2 regions of the Shinella sp. Sh6 genome follow, and region 1 is predicted to be linked to the other one. Evidence: riboswitches for the same ligand, from Rfam matches in the RefSeq annotation. Region 1 holds a riboswitch; the other holds the start of a gene.
What was found. A riboswitch is a leader RNA that binds a small molecule or an ion and turns the genes downstream of it on or off. The one in region 1 is predicted to bind S-adenosylmethionine.
Positions count from the first base shown of each region.

Region 1 (7,434 bases):
GTCGGCAGCCGCCGAAAGCTCGCGGGAATTGCCGGTGATCGTGCCGGCGGTGGTGAGGATGCCGGCCATGGTGCTGCGCAGCGTCAGCATGGCGCCGTTGACGTTGGCCTGGAGCTCGGCGAAATCGCCCTGGAAATGGCCGGCCATTTCCTGCGTGAGGTCGGCATGGGAGAGCGAGGCGATGACGCGGCGCACTTCGCTGACACCCCGGTCGACGTTCTCGACGAGCTCGTTGACGCTGGTTGCGAAGCGGCTGAGATCCTCGTCCTCGTACGCCTTGGTGATGCGGCGGGAGAAATCGCCGGCGGCAGCGGCGGCGACGATGGTGCTGATGTTCGACTGCAGGTCCTTGCTCTGCGCCTGGAGGGCGGCTTCCTGCGCCTCCATCTCGCGCATCTGCATCTCGTTGGCGCGGAAGACGTCGAGCGTGCGGGCCATGGCGCCGATCTCGTCCTTGCGCTCGGTACCGGGGATCTCGTCGTCAAGCTTGCCGGCGGCGAGGTTCGACATCACGCCGGTAAGGCGCTGGATCGGCCGCACGATGCCGTTGCGGGCCAGCAGCATGCTCGCCAGCATGCCGGCGACGATGCAGACGAAGGCGGTGACGAGCAGGAGGGCCTGCGTGGTCGTCGAGCGCGAGATCGCGGCGGCGCGTGCGGTCGAGAGCGTCTCGGCGGAATAGGTCGTGTATTCCTTGAGCGCGACGGTGACGGCCTTCTGGCCTTCCAGCGCCTTGTCGAGCGCGGCGAGGACGGCGGCCCGATCCTGGCCCTTGTCGGAGCCGGCAATGGCCACCATGGCGCGGATATCGTCGAAATAGGGCATCAGCGTGCCGCGGATGCCCTCGAGCAGCTTTTCCTCGTTGGCGTCGGCGGTCGAGGCGATCTTCGGCAGGCGGTCCAGCATTTCCTTGGCGCGCTTTTCCGTCTCGGCGGCGAAATCGGCCGACTTTTCCGGCGCCATGGCGAGCTGGTAGGTCATGCGGCTGATGGCGATGACGTCGATGCGCAGGTCCATGGCCTCGCGGGCGACCTCCTCGCGCGCGCCGGTATCCTCCAGCGCCGAACCGAGCGAGGTAAGGCCCCGGCTGCCGACGGCGGCGATGGTGCCGGCGGCAATGCCCATCAGCAGAACGAGAAGCCCGACTTTCCGGGAAATGGAGAGATCCGAGAGTTTCATGGGAGACAGATCCTGTCAGGGAGACCGGCGCTGTCCTGGCGCGTTCAATCCCGCACAACCCGGCATCATTCCGGGTCCTTGCCTCGGGTTTTCCGTCAGAAAGGTTTCGATTTTGTTGCCTTGCAGCAAACCCGTGCCGGAAGGCTCAGGCCTTGCGGAACACGTAGTCCGTTTCCTGCCGCAACGTCTTGCCGGGGCGCAGCACCGCATCGGGGAAATTGCCGTGGTTGACGGCATCCGGCCAGACCTGCGTTTCAAGGCAGAAGCCGGCGAAAGGCCCGTAGTGCCGGCCGCCGAGACCGGGAACGGGAGAATCCACATAGGCGCCGGTATAGAGCTGCACGCCGGGCTCGGTGGTCGAGACCGACAGCGACACGCCGGAAAGCGGGCTGCGCACTTCGGCGACAGGGCGCTTTTCCTGCCGCGTGGCGGAAAGGCAGAAATTGTGGTCGAAGGCAATGCCGCCCTCCTCCGTCTGGCGGCGGAGCGGCGTCCAGTCGCGAAGGTCGAAGGGCGTGGCGGCGACGGGGCGGACCTCGCCGGTCGGGATGAGGTTCTCGTCGACGGGCAGGTAATGCTCGGCCGCAAGGCGGATCTCGTGGCCGAACGCATCGGCGCCGCCGTCGAGGATGAAATAGCTGTGCTGGCAGAGATTGGCCGGCGTCGGCGCATCCGTGTTCGCCGCATAGGCGACGGAAAGCGTGCCGCCGCCGGAAAGGCGATAGGTGCAGGCAATGGCGCAATTGCCGGGATAGCCGGCGCGGCCCGCGGGATCGGTGACCGTCAGGGTAACGAAATCCGGTCCCTGCGCCGCAATGCGCCAGTTCTGCCGCCCCGTGCCGTCGCTGCCGCCGTGCAGGTGCGTGACGCCGCGTTCGTTGCATTCGAGCCGATAGGCCGTGCCGTCGATGGAGAAACGCCCGCCGGCGATGCGGTTGGCGCAGCGCCCCGGCGTCGCACCGAAATAGGGGGAGTGTTCGAGATAGGAGGCAAGATCCTCGAAACCGAGCACGAGGGGCGCATCGTGGCCTTCGAGGCGAAGGTCCTGGATGACCGCGCCCCAGGTCAGCACATGGGCCGTGAGGCCGCCGCCCGCGATCGTGATGCGCTCGACCGCCTCGCCGGAGGCAAGGCGCCCGAAGATCTCATTTCCTGCACTCACGCCTGTCTCCCCCGTCCGGTCATCCGCGCGGCAACCTGCTGCAATTTTCTCCGGTCCGCAATCGGAAAAGTCATACTTTTTAGAATCCGCCTCAGAAATTCTTCTGGTAGACGATGAAGGGCGTCTTTTCGGCGATGCGGTCGTAGAGTTTTCGCGCGGTAGCGTTGAACTCCTGCGTCATCCAGTAGACCTCCGGCGCACCGGCCTCCGCGGCCTTGGCGTAGACGCCCTCGATGAGCGCGCGGCCGATGCCGGTGCCGCGCACGTCAGGATCGGCAAAGAGGTCCTGCAGGTAGCAGATATTGCCGAGCGTCCAGCAGGAACGGTGGAAGAGGTAATGCGCAAGGCCGACGGGCCGGCCGTCGAGCGTGGCGAGAAGGCCGCGATACTCGCCCTGCGCGCTCTCGCCCGTCAGCCGGGCGAAGGTGCTGGCATAGACCTCTTCCGGCAGCACCGTCTCATAGAAGGCGAGATAGGCGGTCCACAAGCGCCGCCATTCGCCTTCGTCATGCGTGTGCAGCGGGCGGATGACGACGCGGCTCATGAATATCAGGCTCCCGTTCCGATTTTCTGAAGGTCGTAGGGCGTCGTCTGGTAGATCTCGTTGATCCAGTTGCCGAAGAGCAGGTGCGCATGGCCGCGCCAGCGGTTCTGCGGCGTCAGCGACGGGTCGTTGTGCGGGAAATAGTTCTTCGGCAGCTTGATCGGCACGCCGGCCGAGACGTCGCGGAAATATTCGTCGGCGAGCGAGGTGGAATCGTATTCCACATGGTTGAAGATGTAGAGCCGGTTGCCCGCCTTCTCCTCGACCAGGCACACGCCCGTCTCGTCCGAATCGAGCAGGATCTCGAGCGCCGGCACCTTGCGGATGTCCTCGGTGCGGATCTCCGTCCAGCGCGAGACGGGCACCTCGAAATCGTCGGAGAAGCCGTTGAGATAGACCGAGGAGGGCTTGCGGTTGTGGTGGCGGTAGACGCCGAAGGCCTTCTCGTCCAGCGTGCGCTTGGGCACGCCGTGGAAGTGGTAGATCGCCGCCATTGCGCCCCAGCAGACATTCAGCGTGGAATGCACGTTGGTCTCTGTCCAGTCGAGGATCTGCTTCATCTCGTCCCAGTAGGTGACGTCCTCGTAGTCGAGGGTCTCCACCGGCGCGCCGGTGATGATGAAGCCGTCGAACTTGCGGTGCTTCACCTCCTCCCACGTATCGTAGAAGGAAAGCAGGTGTTCTTCCGAGGTGTTCTTGGCGCGGTGGCCGCCGACGCGCACCAGCGACAGTTCCACCTGCAGGGGCGAGGCGCCGACGAGGCGCGCCATCTGCACTTCCGTCTTGATCTTGTTCGGCATGAGGTTGAGCAGCCCGATCTGCAGCGGGCGGATATCCTGCCGGATCGCCACCGTTTCGGTCATCACCCTGACGCCCTCGTTCACGAGGGTTTCGAAGGCGGGAAGCGTATCGGGAATCTTGATGGGCATCTTTCACTCGATCGAAAACAAAAACCGGCCGCAACGATGTCACAGCCGGTCCACGGAAGGTTTTCCTCGCGCGGCCCTTTAGCGACTTGTTTAACGTGGCTGCAAGCCGGCCGGCCAAATCACCACGGTCTCCTTGATAGCGCTACTTCAAACGCGAATCAATCGGCGCGGCAAGGCCCGGACGCGGGCGGCATCCGGGCGGGCGATGGTCAAGCCCGAGCATGACGATAGAACGTACCGGATGACGGCAACGTCGTTCAGCCCTCCAGCTCCTCCCGCAGCATTTCCAGCTCCAGCCATTCCTCTTCCATCTTCGTCAGTGAGGAGCGCAGCTTTTCCAGGTCCGCGGCGAGCTTGTTGAAGGCGGCGGGGTCCTTGGTGAAGAGGGTCGGGTCGGCCATCTTCGCCTCGCGGGCGGCGATGTCCTTTTCCACCTTCTCCATCTCCTTCGGCAGGTTTTCCAGGGCGAATTTCTGCTTGTAGGAGAGCTTTGCCTTCGCCTTGTCCGCCGGGGCCGCGGCGGGCGCGGCATCGGAGGCCTTCGCCTTCTCGGCCTTCTCCGCCCTGCGCTTCTCCTCGATGGCGCCGCGGCGCTGGGCCATCATGTCGGAATAGCCGCCGGCATATTCGATCCAGCGGCCGTCCGGATTTTCCGGGTCGGCGGGCGCGATGGTCGAGGTGACGGTGCGGTCGAGGAAGTCGCGGTCGTGGCTGACCAGCAGCACCGTGCCGGCAAAGCCCGCGACGATCTCCTGGAGGAGATCCAGCGTCTCGATGTCGAGGTCGTTGGTCGGCTCGTCGAGGATGAGAAGGTTCGTCGGCCGCGAGAGGATGCGCGCCAGCATCAGCCGGGCGCGCTCGCCGCCGGAAAGGTTGCGGATCGGCGTGCGGGCCTGCTCGGGCTGGAAGAGGAATTCCTTCATGTAGCCCGTCACATGGCGCTGCTCGCCGTTCACCAGCAGCGTCTCGCCGCGCCCGTCGGTGAGATAGTGCGCGAGCGTGTCGTCGAGGTTCAGGTCCTCGCGGCGCTGGTCGAGCGTGGCGATCTCCAGGTTCGTGCCGAGCTTCACCGTGCCGCTGTCGGGCGCAAGCTGGCCGGTCAGCATCTTCAGGAGCGTCGTCTTGCCCGCGCCGTTCGGGCCGACGAGGCCGATGCAGTCGCCCCGGTGCACGCGGATCGAGAAGGGTGCGACGATGGTGCGCGCGCCATAGGCCTTCGTGATCTTCTCCGCCTCGATCACCAGCTTGCCGGATTCCTGCGCATCGGAGGCGCTCGCCTGCACGCTGCCCTGCGGCCCCTTGTGGCCGCGGTAGCGGGCGCGCAGGTCGTGCAGTGCGCCGAGGCGGCGCATGTTGCGCTTGCGACGGGCCGTCACGCCGTAGCGCAGCCAGTGCTCCTCGCGCTCGATGGCCTTGCCGAGCTTGTGCTGCTCCAGCTCTTCGGCCTCCAGCACCTCGTCGCGCCAGGCCTCGAAATGACCGAAGCCCCGGTTGAGCCGGCGCGACTGGCCGCGGTCGAGCCAGACGGTGGCGTTGGAGACCTTTTCGAGGAAGCGGCGGTCGTGCGAGATGACGACGAGGGCCGAGCGGGTCGATTGCAGCTCGCCTTCCAGCCATTCGATGGTCGGAAGGTCGAGATGGTTGGTCGGCTCGTCGAGAAGCAGGATGTCCGGCTCCGGCGCCATGACGCGGGCGAGCGCCGCCCGGCGCGCCTCGCCTCCCGAGAGCGACTTCGGGTCCTCGCCGCCGGTAAGGCCGAGATGCTCGAGCAGATAGGTGACGCGGTAGGGATCGTCGGAGGGGCCGAGGCCCGCTTCCGCATAGGCCGCGACCGTGTCGTAGCCCTCGAAATCCGGCGCCTGGTGCAGGTAGCGGATCGTCGCGGACGGATGGCGGAAGACCTCGCCGGACTGCGCCTCTGCAAGGCCGGCGGCGATCTTCATCAGCGTCGACTTGCCCGAGCCGTTGCGCCCGACGAGTGAGATGCGGTCGCCGGGCTCCACCTGCAGGCTCGCGCCGGCAAGCAGCGGCGTGCCGCCGAAGCTGAGGAAGATATCGTCGAGTTTGAGGATGGGCGGTGCCAAGGGTCAGGCTCCTGAAAGGTCATAGGGCCGCGCGATGAGGACGGCGCGGCCGGAGGCGAGCGAAAGGCGGATCGGGCCTTCCGCAACATTGGAGATGGTGCGCGAGGAGCCGAAGGGCAACGAGAAATCGGTGAGCGGATAACGCACATTGGAAAGGAAGAGGCCGGCGAGCGGCGAAAGGCCGAGGACGGAGAAGAGGCTGTCCTTCGGCAGGTCGATCTCGCGGGTGCCGGGCAGGAGCGGCCAGGCCTCCTCCTCGCCGGAGGTGAGCTTGATGGCAAAGCCCTCCTCCGCCAGCGAGACGGCATGAAGGAGATGCATCAGCGCATGGTCGCTGCGCTCGCCGCCGAGCGCGCCGGCAAGGACAATGCTCTTCGCGCCGCGTTCGGCCGCGGCGGAAACGGCGATCGCCCCGTCCGTCTCGTTCTTGGCGGTCGGATAGGGCTGGCGCTCGACATGCGGCCATGCGGCGAGAAGCGCGGGCGGCGTGGAATCGAAATCGCCGACCCAGACGTCCGGCGTGACGCCGAGGCTTGCGGCGTGCCGCATGCCGCCGTCCGCCGCGATGAGGCGGGCGCCGGCGACGTCCGCGGCAAGCCGCGGCGTCGCCGTGAGGGCGCCGCCGAGGAGGACGACGAATTTTTCGGTCTGGTCCGGCATGGTCATGGCCGATGCCCTTAGCGCATGTCGGGCGGAAAGGGAAAGATTTTGGCGACCGTACGGCAGGAACCTAGAGGCGCGCGCCCGCGAAATGGGCGACCTGCGCCCCGAGCTCGTAATAGCCCTCGCGCAGCGTCCGGAACGACTGGGCTTCGGCATCGGTGATCGGCAGCGGCAGGTCCATTTCCGTAATCGCGCCGGAAACGAGCTCGGCGAGCGTGCGGCCGAAGACCGTGCCGGGCGCGATGCCCCGGCCGTTATAGCCGGAAAAGCCGACGACGTTCTCGGCAAGGCGGTGGAAACGCGGCAGGTTGTCGGTCGTCATGCCGATCTTGCCGTACCATTCCGCCTCGAAGGCGACGTCGCCGATGGCGGGGAAGAGCTTCTTCAGCGCCCGCCGCGCCCAAGCCTTGTGGACGGCCGCGCCCGAACCGCGCAGCGCCCCGACGCTGCCGAAGACCAGCCGGCCGCGCTTGTCGAAGCGGAAGGAGGAGAGCACCTCCTTCGTATCCCACGCGCCCTGCCGTTCCGGCAGGATCTTGGCCTGCATCTCCGCGGAAAGCGGCACGGTGGCGAAGTTGAAATAGGGAAGATGCACGAGCTCGGCCCGCACCTCGTTCCACGGCGAAACGGTATAGGCATTGGTGGCGACGACCACCCAGTCCGCCGTGACGGACCCGTGCGGGGTCTTCACGCTCCAGCGCTTGCCGGTCCGCTCGGCGCCCGTCACCGGGCTGCCGGTGAAGGCTTCTGCCCCGGCCGCCATCGCCGCGCGGGCAAGGCCGCGCACATAGGCGAGCGGCTGGATCGTGCCGGCGCGCATGTCGAGGAGCGAGCCTGCATAGGCCTCCGTGCCCACCTTCGCGGCCGTCTCGG
Region 1 covers NZ_AP044005.1:3,392,945-3,400,378, forward strand. Annotated here, with positions in the region: gene ACZ5TO_RS16280 (methyl-accepting chemotaxis protein) at 1-1,179, opposite strand, end outside; gene ACZ5TO_RS16285 (aldose epimerase family protein) at 1,325-2,341, opposite strand; gene ACZ5TO_RS16290 (N-acetyltransferase family protein) at 2,433-2,885, opposite strand; gene metA (homoserine O-acetyltransferase MetA) at 2,891-3,814, opposite strand; SAM riboswitch at 3,873-3,950, opposite strand; gene ACZ5TO_RS16300 (ABC-F family ATP-binding cassette domain-containing protein) at 4,072-5,898, opposite strand; gene ACZ5TO_RS16305 (thiamine diphosphokinase) at 5,902-6,558, opposite strand; gene ACZ5TO_RS16310 (NAD(P)/FAD-dependent oxidoreductase) at 6,629-7,434, opposite strand, start outside.

Region 2 (7,434 bases), 550 kb from region 1:
TGAGTTTCTCGACCCGCTCGTCTGTCCAGTTCATGCTTTTCGTCTCCGCTCGGCGTTCGATGCGGGAATCCCTCGTCGCGTCCCGGACGGGTCCGGGACCTGAACGCCTTCAACTCTTTGGTGACTAGTTCCGCCGCATGCAGTCTAGTAATTGGTCTTTAACCTAGAGACCGGGGGACTCCGTGACAAGAGTCGCGGGAATCGGCGCGAATCGATTTCGAGGTTTTCCCCAACTTGCTGGTCGGGTGTGACTCGATAGCGACACCTCCCGATGCGCCGCGAATCCTCACCTTGCGGGAGGTTCAGCGCCGTTTGAGGCCGCGATTTTGTTGACAGGCCCGGGCGAAATGCGGATAGTGCCCGCATGCCGCCGAAAGGCGGCTTTTGATTTTTCCGGTATCCGGAAAAGTCAAGCCCAGGACCCGTTTTCCGCATCTCTTTTCGAAGGAACCGCGCCATGGCCGATGCCGCGCCGCTCTATGAAACCTATCTGCGTGCACCGCTCCGGTTCACGCGCGGGGAGGGCGTCTGGCTGTTCGACGAAAAGGGAGAGCGATATCTCGATTTCGCCGCCGGCGTCGCCGTCACCTCGCTCGGCCATGCCCATCCCCATCTCGTCGCCGCGCTGAAGGACCAGGCCGACAAGGTCTGGCACCTGTCGAACCTCTACGAGGTGCCCGGCCAGGAAAGCCTCGGCCGCCGCCTGACGGAGACCACCTTCGCCGACAAGGTGTTCTTCACCAATTCCGGCGCCGAGGCGCTGGAATGCGCGATCAAGACGGCGCGGCGCTACCATTTCGCCAAGGGCCATCCCGGCAAGTTCCACATCATCACCTTCGACGGCGCCTTCCACGGCCGCACCATCGCCACCATCGCGGCCGGCGGGCAGGAGAAGTATATCGAGGGCTTCGGCCCCAAGGCGCCCGGCTTCCTCAAGGTCCCCTTCGGCGACATCGCCGCCGTCAAGGACGCGATCACCGAGGAGACGGCGGCCATCCTCATCGAGCCGGTGCAGGGCGAGGGCGGCATCCGCCCCGTGCCTAAGGAGTTCCTGCAGGAGCTGCGCGGCCTCTGCGACGAATACGGCCTCCTCCTGATCCTCGACGAGGTGCAGTCCGGCGTCGGCCGCACCGGCCGCCTCTTCGCCCATGAATGGTCGGGCGTCACGCCGGATATCATGGCGGTCGCCAAGGGCATCGGCGGCGGCTTCCCCATGGGCGCCTGCCTTGCCACGGGCGAGGCGGCCTCCGGCATGGTCGCCGGCACGCACGGCTCCACCTATGGCGGCAACCCGCTCGCCATGGCCGTCGGCAACGCGGTGCTGGACGTGGTGCTGGAAGAAGGCTTCCTTGAGCATGTGCGCGACGTCGCCCTCGTCTTCCGCCAGGGCCTTGCGGCCTTGAAGGACCGCTTCCCCGAGATCATCGAGGACGTGCGCGGCGAGGGCCTGATGCTCGGCATCAAGTCGAAGATCCCCGTCGCCGAGCTCCTTGCCGCCGTGCGCGCGGAAAAGCTGCTCGGCGTGCCGGCCGGCGACAACGTGCTGCGCCTCCTGCCGCCGCTCACCGTGACGGCGGAGGAAGCGCGCGAAGGCCTCGCACGCATCGAGCGCGCCGCCGAAAAGCTGACGGCGGCAAAGGCCGCCTGACCGGGCACCGGAACAGACAGGACATATCATGGCAAAGCATTTTCTCGACCTTTCCGCCGTTTCGGAAAGCGATCTCCGCGTCATCATGGACGATGCGCACAAGCGCAAGGCCGCCAACAAGGCCGGCACGGAAGCAAAGCCCCTCGCCGGCAAGATGCTCGCGATGATCTTCGAGAAGCCCTCCACCCGCACGCGCGTTTCCTTCGACGTCGGCATGCGCCAGCTCGGCGGCGAGACGCTGTTCCTGTCGGGCACGGAAATGCAGCTCGGCCGCGCCGAGACGATCGGCGACACGGCCAAGGTCCTCTCGCGCTATGTCGATGCCATCATGATCCGCACGACCGATCATTCGCGCCTGCTGGAGCTTGCCGAGCACGCCACCGTGCCGGTCATCAACGCGCTGACGGACCTCACGCATCCCTGCCAGATCATGGCCGACATCATGACCTTCGAGGAGCATCGCGGCTCCACCAAGGGCAAGACCTTCGCCTGGACGGGCGACGGCAACAACGTGCTGCATTCCTTCGTCGAGGGCTCCGCCCGCTTCGGCTACACGATGAAGATGGCCGTGCCGATGGGCTCGGAGCCCGACGACAGGATCCTCAACTGGGCGCGCGACAACGGCGGCAACATCCTGCTCGGCCACGATGCCGATGCGGTGGTCGACGGCGTCGACCTCGTCGTCACCGACACCTGGGTCTCGATGAACCAGGAGCACCGCGCGCGCGGCCACAACATCTTCCAGCCCTACCAGGTCAACAAGCAGCTCATGGCGCGCGCCGACAAGGATGCGCTCTTCATGCATTGCCTGCCGGCCCATCGCGGCGAGGAGGTGACGGACGAGGTGATCGACGGCCCGCAGTCCGTGGTCTTCGACGAGGCGGAAAACCGCCTGCACGCGCAGAAGTCGATCCTCGCCTGGTGCTTCGGCGCCGTCTGACGGGGCATCTTGAAAAGCTGAAAGCCGCACCCGATCTAGGGGCCATCGCAAGGCGCCGGAAGGCGCCGTCTCTGGCGCATGCCCGCCCGGTATGAAATGATCGGCGTCGGGAGCGCGAAATCACGGTTAGACGCTGTCGTGCGCGGCCGGCCCCGGGGCCGGCCGCCGCCGCGGCGTGCAAGGAGCAGAATGATGATGGCGGAAAATGCCCTGAAACTCGGCGAGCCCGGCTTTGCCGGCGACGACCATGTGCTGCCGTTCCAGGTGGAAGGCCTCGACGTGCGCGGGCGCGCCGTGCAGCTCGGCCCCATGCTCGACGGCATCCTCGGCCGGCACGATTACCCGGCGCCCGTCGCGCGGCTGCTTGCGGAAGCCATCACGCTCACCGTCCTCCTCGGCACCTCGCTGAAGTTCGAGGGCAAGCTGATCGTGCAGACCAAGGGCGACGGCCCGGTCGACCTGCTGGTCGCCGATTTCTCGGCGCCCGAGGATGTGCGCGCCTATGCCCGCTTCGACGAGGAGGCGCTGAAGGCCGCCGTCGCCGCCGGCAGGGCCGAGCCGCACGAGCTTCTCGGCAGCGGCGTCCTCGCCTTCACCATCGACCAGGGCCCGCACACCCAGCGCTACCAGGGCATCGTGCCGCTCGACGGCCATACGCTGGAGGAGATCGCCGGCGTCTATTTCCGCCAGTCGGAGCAGATCCCGACCAAGGTGCGCCTCGCTGCCGCCGAGCTCTACGACCGCGACGAGGCCGGCAAGGCGCGCCATCGCTGGCGGGCGGGCGGCATCGTCGCGCAGTTCCTGCCGCAGTCTCCCGAGCGCATGCGCCAGGCCGACCTTCCGGGCGGCGACGGCGATGAGGCCGGCCACAGGATCGCCGACGACGACAACTGGGCGGAAGCCAAAGCCATGGTCGAGACGATCGACATGGACGAACTGACGGACCCGAATGTCGGCACGGAGCGGCTGCTGTTCCGCCTCTTCCACGAGCGGGGCGTGCGCGTCTACCAGCCGCAGCAGGTCTTCGACCGCTGCTCCTGCTCGCGCGAAAAGCTGAAGGGCGTCCTCTCCGGCCTCAGCCCCGAGGAGATCATGGAGACGGCGGACGAGAAGGGCGAGATCGCGATCACCTGCGAATTCTGCTCGACGACCTACCGCTTCGAGGCGGCGGAAGTGCTGCCGCAGTAAAAAGGGCACCCCTCATCCGGCTGCCGCCACCTTCTCCCCGCGGGCGGGGAGAAGGGGAGGATGCGAGGCTTTGCCCTTCAGTCACGATAGCGATTTGAGGAAAACGGCAAGGCTCGGTTCCTTCGCCCCGCTTGCGGGGAGAAGGTGGCCGGCAGGCCGGATGAGGGGCAATCCTGCCCGGTTTCAGTTCAGAACCCGCACCTGCCCCGGCGTATCCAGCGAGAAGGCGGGAATGGCGACGTCGAAGGCTTCGCCGTTCTCCGCCTCCATCCGGTAGCGCCCGAACATGATGCCCGAGGGCGTTTCGAGCGGGCAGCCGGAGGAATATTCGTAGGTATCGCCCGGGCGGAGCACCGGCTGCTCGCCGATGACGCCCGGCCCGTTGACCTCGTCGACCTGGCCGTTCTGGTCCGTGATGTTCCAGTAGCGCGTCACCAGCCGCACGGCGATGTCCGAATGGTTCGCGATGACGACCCGGTATCCCCAGACATAGCGGCTGTCGTCCGGGTCGGACTGATCGGCCAGGTAGTAGGGCTCTACGGTTACTTCGATGTCGCGGGTCAGCGCACGATACATGGGCAAGCCTTGAACTGATTATATTCCGCTATTCTACAGGAATGTGGCGCCGTCAAGAATATGCAAAGAAGGCATCGGCCGCCCGGCCGATGCCTTCTTGTCGTTTACCTTAATGGCGCCGGCTCAGGCCTTGATCTTCGAAAGCGCCCGGGCGAAGTCCTCGATGAGGTCCTCGCTGTCCTCGATGCCGGCCGAAAAGCGCAGCGTGCCGGAAGAAAGGCCGAGCTCGGCGCGCGCCTCGTCCGTCAGGTTCTTGTGCGTCGTGGTGGCCGGGTGGGTGATGAGGCTCTTGGCGTCGCCGAGGTTGTTGGAGATCTTCACGACCTCCAGCGCATCCTGCAGCGCGAAGGCCGCGTCCTTGCCGCCCTTCAGCTCGAAGCAGACGAGCGTGGAGCCGCCGGTCATCTGCTTGGCGATGATATCGGCCTGCGGATGGTCCTTGCGGCCGGGATAGATCACCTGGGCGACCTCATTCTGCTCGGCGAGGAAGTCGGCGAGGCGGCTCGCATTCTCCGTCTGCTGCTTGACGCGCAGCGGCAGCGTCTCGATGCCCTTCAGCAGCGTCCAGGCGTTGAAGGGCGACATGGCCGGGCCCGTATGGCGGAAATAGTCGTGCAGGTGCTCGTCGATCCACGCCTTGTCGGAGAGGACGACGCCGCCGAGGCACCGGCCCTGGCCGTCGATATGCTTGGTGGCCGAGTAGACGACGACATGGGCACCGAGGTCCAGCGGCTTCTGGAAGAGGGGGGTCGCGAAGACGTTGTCGACGACGAGCTTGGCGCCGACCTGGTTGGCGAGCCTGGCGACGCCCGCGATGTCGATCACTTCCAGCGTCGGGTTGGTCGGGCTTTCCAGGAAGAAGACCTTGGTGTTCTTGCGGATCGCCTTTTCCCAGTTGGCAAGGTCGCGGCCGTCCACCAGCGTGCATTCGATGCCGTATTTCGGCGCCAGCGTCTCGACCACCCAGCGGCAGGAGCCGAAGAGCGCGCGGGCGGCGACGATGTGGTCGCCGGCCTTCAGCTGGCAGAGGATCGCCGCGGAGACGGCGGCCATGCCGGAAGCGGTGGCGCGCGCATCCTCGGCGCCTTCCAGAAGGCACATGCGCTTTTCGAACATGTCGTTGGTCGGGCTGGCGTAGCGGGCATAGATGAAGCCGTCCGTCTCGCCCTTGAAACGGGCCTCGGCCGCCGCCGAGCTGTCATAGACGAAGCCCTGCGTGAGGAAGATCGCCTCGGCGGTTTCGCCGTGCTGGGAGCGGGTGGTGCCGCCGTGAACGAGTTGGGTTGCCGGACGCCAGGACTTGCTCATGTGATCGTCGCCTTCAAACAAAAAAACCGGCCGCGTAAGCAGGCCGGTTCGATACCCGGCCTTTTTAGCTATTTGTTTTACGTGGCTGCAAGCCGGCCGGCCAAATCACCACGGGATAACCTTGCTCTTACTGCGCGCCCGCGCTTGCGTCAATTGCCCGCATTTGGTTTTGTGCGGGGCCATTCATACGGGAAACGGTAGGGTCATGGCTTCTGCGGCGCGCAGCACGGGCATTCTGGCGGATCACGCCATTCGCGGCTTGTTTACGGCCGGCCGGCTGAAAAGCGAGGCCGCGCTCGATGCCGACCAGATCCAGCCGGCAAGCCTCGACCTGCGCCTCGGCGCGAAGGCTTTTCGCGTGCGCGCCAGCTTCCTGCCGGGCCCCTCCCATCTCGTCGCCGACAAGCTCGACCGGCTGAAGCTGCACGTCGTCGACCTTGCCGAGGGCGCGGTGCTGGAGACGGGTTGCGTCTATATCGTGCCGCTGATGGAAAGCCTCGACCTGCCCGCCGAGCTTGCCGCCTCGGCCAACCCCAAGAGCTCCACCGGCCGCCTCGATATCTTCACCCGCGTCATCACCGACCGCGCACAGGAATTCGACAAGATTCCGGCCGGCTATTGCGGCCCGCTCTATCTGGAAATCTCCCCGCGCACCTTCCCCATCGTCGTGCGCCGCGGCTCGCGCCTCTCGCAGATCCGCTTCCGCAAGGGCAATGCGCTGCTGGGCGAAAGCGAACTGGTTGCGCTCCATGCCTCCGACACGCTCGTCGCCAGCGAAACGCCGAACGTTTCGGGCGGCGGCATCGCGCTCTCCATCGACCTCAAGGGCACCGGGCCGGATGGCCTCATCGGCTATCGCGGCAAGCACCATACCTCGGTCGTCGACGTCGACCGCAAGAACCAGCACGATATCTTCGATTTCTGGGAGCCGCTGTTCAGCCGCGGCCGCAACGAACTGATCCTCGACCCGGATGAATTCTACATCCTCGTCTCGCGGGAGGCCGTGCATGTGCCGCCGCTCTATGCGGCCGAGATGACGCCCTTCGATCCGCTCGTCGGCGAGTTCCGCGTCCATTACGCCGGCTTCTTCGACCCCGGCTTCGGCCATGCGCCGGCCGGCGGCTCCGGCAGCCGCGCGGTGCTGGAAGTGCGCAGCCATGAAGTGCCCTTCATCCTCGAGCACGGCCAGATCGTCGGCCGCCTCGTCTACGAGCATATGCTGGGCGCGCCCGAAGGCCTCTACGGCTCCGGCCTCGGTTCCAACTACCAGGCGCAGGGCCTCAAGCTCTCCAAGCACTTCCGCGCCGGCTGAGGCCGGGCGCTCGGCGCTTTACATTAAAGTTAAACGTTTTTATTGTGCGCGGACGAGGAACTGCGCCGCTTTCGGCGCAAGGACGAGCTTTCAATGCCAAGACCGACGATCAAGACCATCGCGCAGGAAACGGGCCTTTCGATCGCCACCGTGTCGAAGGCGCTGAACGACAGCCCGCAGGTGCGGCCGGAAACGCGCGCCATCGTCGTCGCCGCCGCCGAGCGCGTCGGCTACCAGCTCAACATGCACGGCGTGCAGCTTCGCACCGGCAAGACCTATCAGGTCGCCGCCATCATGACCGCGCCCGGCCCGAGGCAGAACGAATGGGAAGGCGTGGAATATGCCCAGCTCCTCAGCGGCATCTCCTGGGCGCTGGAGGAGAGCCCCTACCGTGTCTCGCTCTATGCCGTGCGCAACTTCGAGGAGAGCCTCGAGACGATCCGCCAGATCGTTTCCCTGAAG
Region 2 covers NZ_AP044005.1:107,111-114,544, forward strand. Annotated here, with positions in the region: gene ACZ5TO_RS00515 (GcrA family cell cycle regulator) at 1-34, opposite strand, end outside; gene ACZ5TO_RS00520 (acetylornithine transaminase) at 458-1,648, shown strand; gene argF (ornithine carbamoyltransferase) at 1,677-2,588, shown strand; gene ACZ5TO_RS00530 (Hsp33 family molecular chaperone) at 2,784-3,776, shown strand; gene apaG (Co2+/Mg2+ efflux protein ApaG) at 3,960-4,352, opposite strand; gene ACZ5TO_RS00540 (O-succinylhomoserine sulfhydrylase) at 4,476-5,660, opposite strand; SAM riboswitch at 5,704-5,782, opposite strand; gene ACZ5TO_RS00545 (2'-deoxycytidine 5'-triphosphate deaminase) at 5,866-6,972, shown strand; gene ACZ5TO_RS00550 (LacI family DNA-binding transcriptional regulator) at 7,066-7,434, shown strand, end outside.
Region 2: linked by a shared signal. The riboswitch ahead of ACZ5TO_RS00540 (O-succinylhomoserine sulfhydrylase) and the one ahead of metA (homoserine O-acetyltransferase MetA) in region 1 are both predicted to bind S-adenosylmethionine.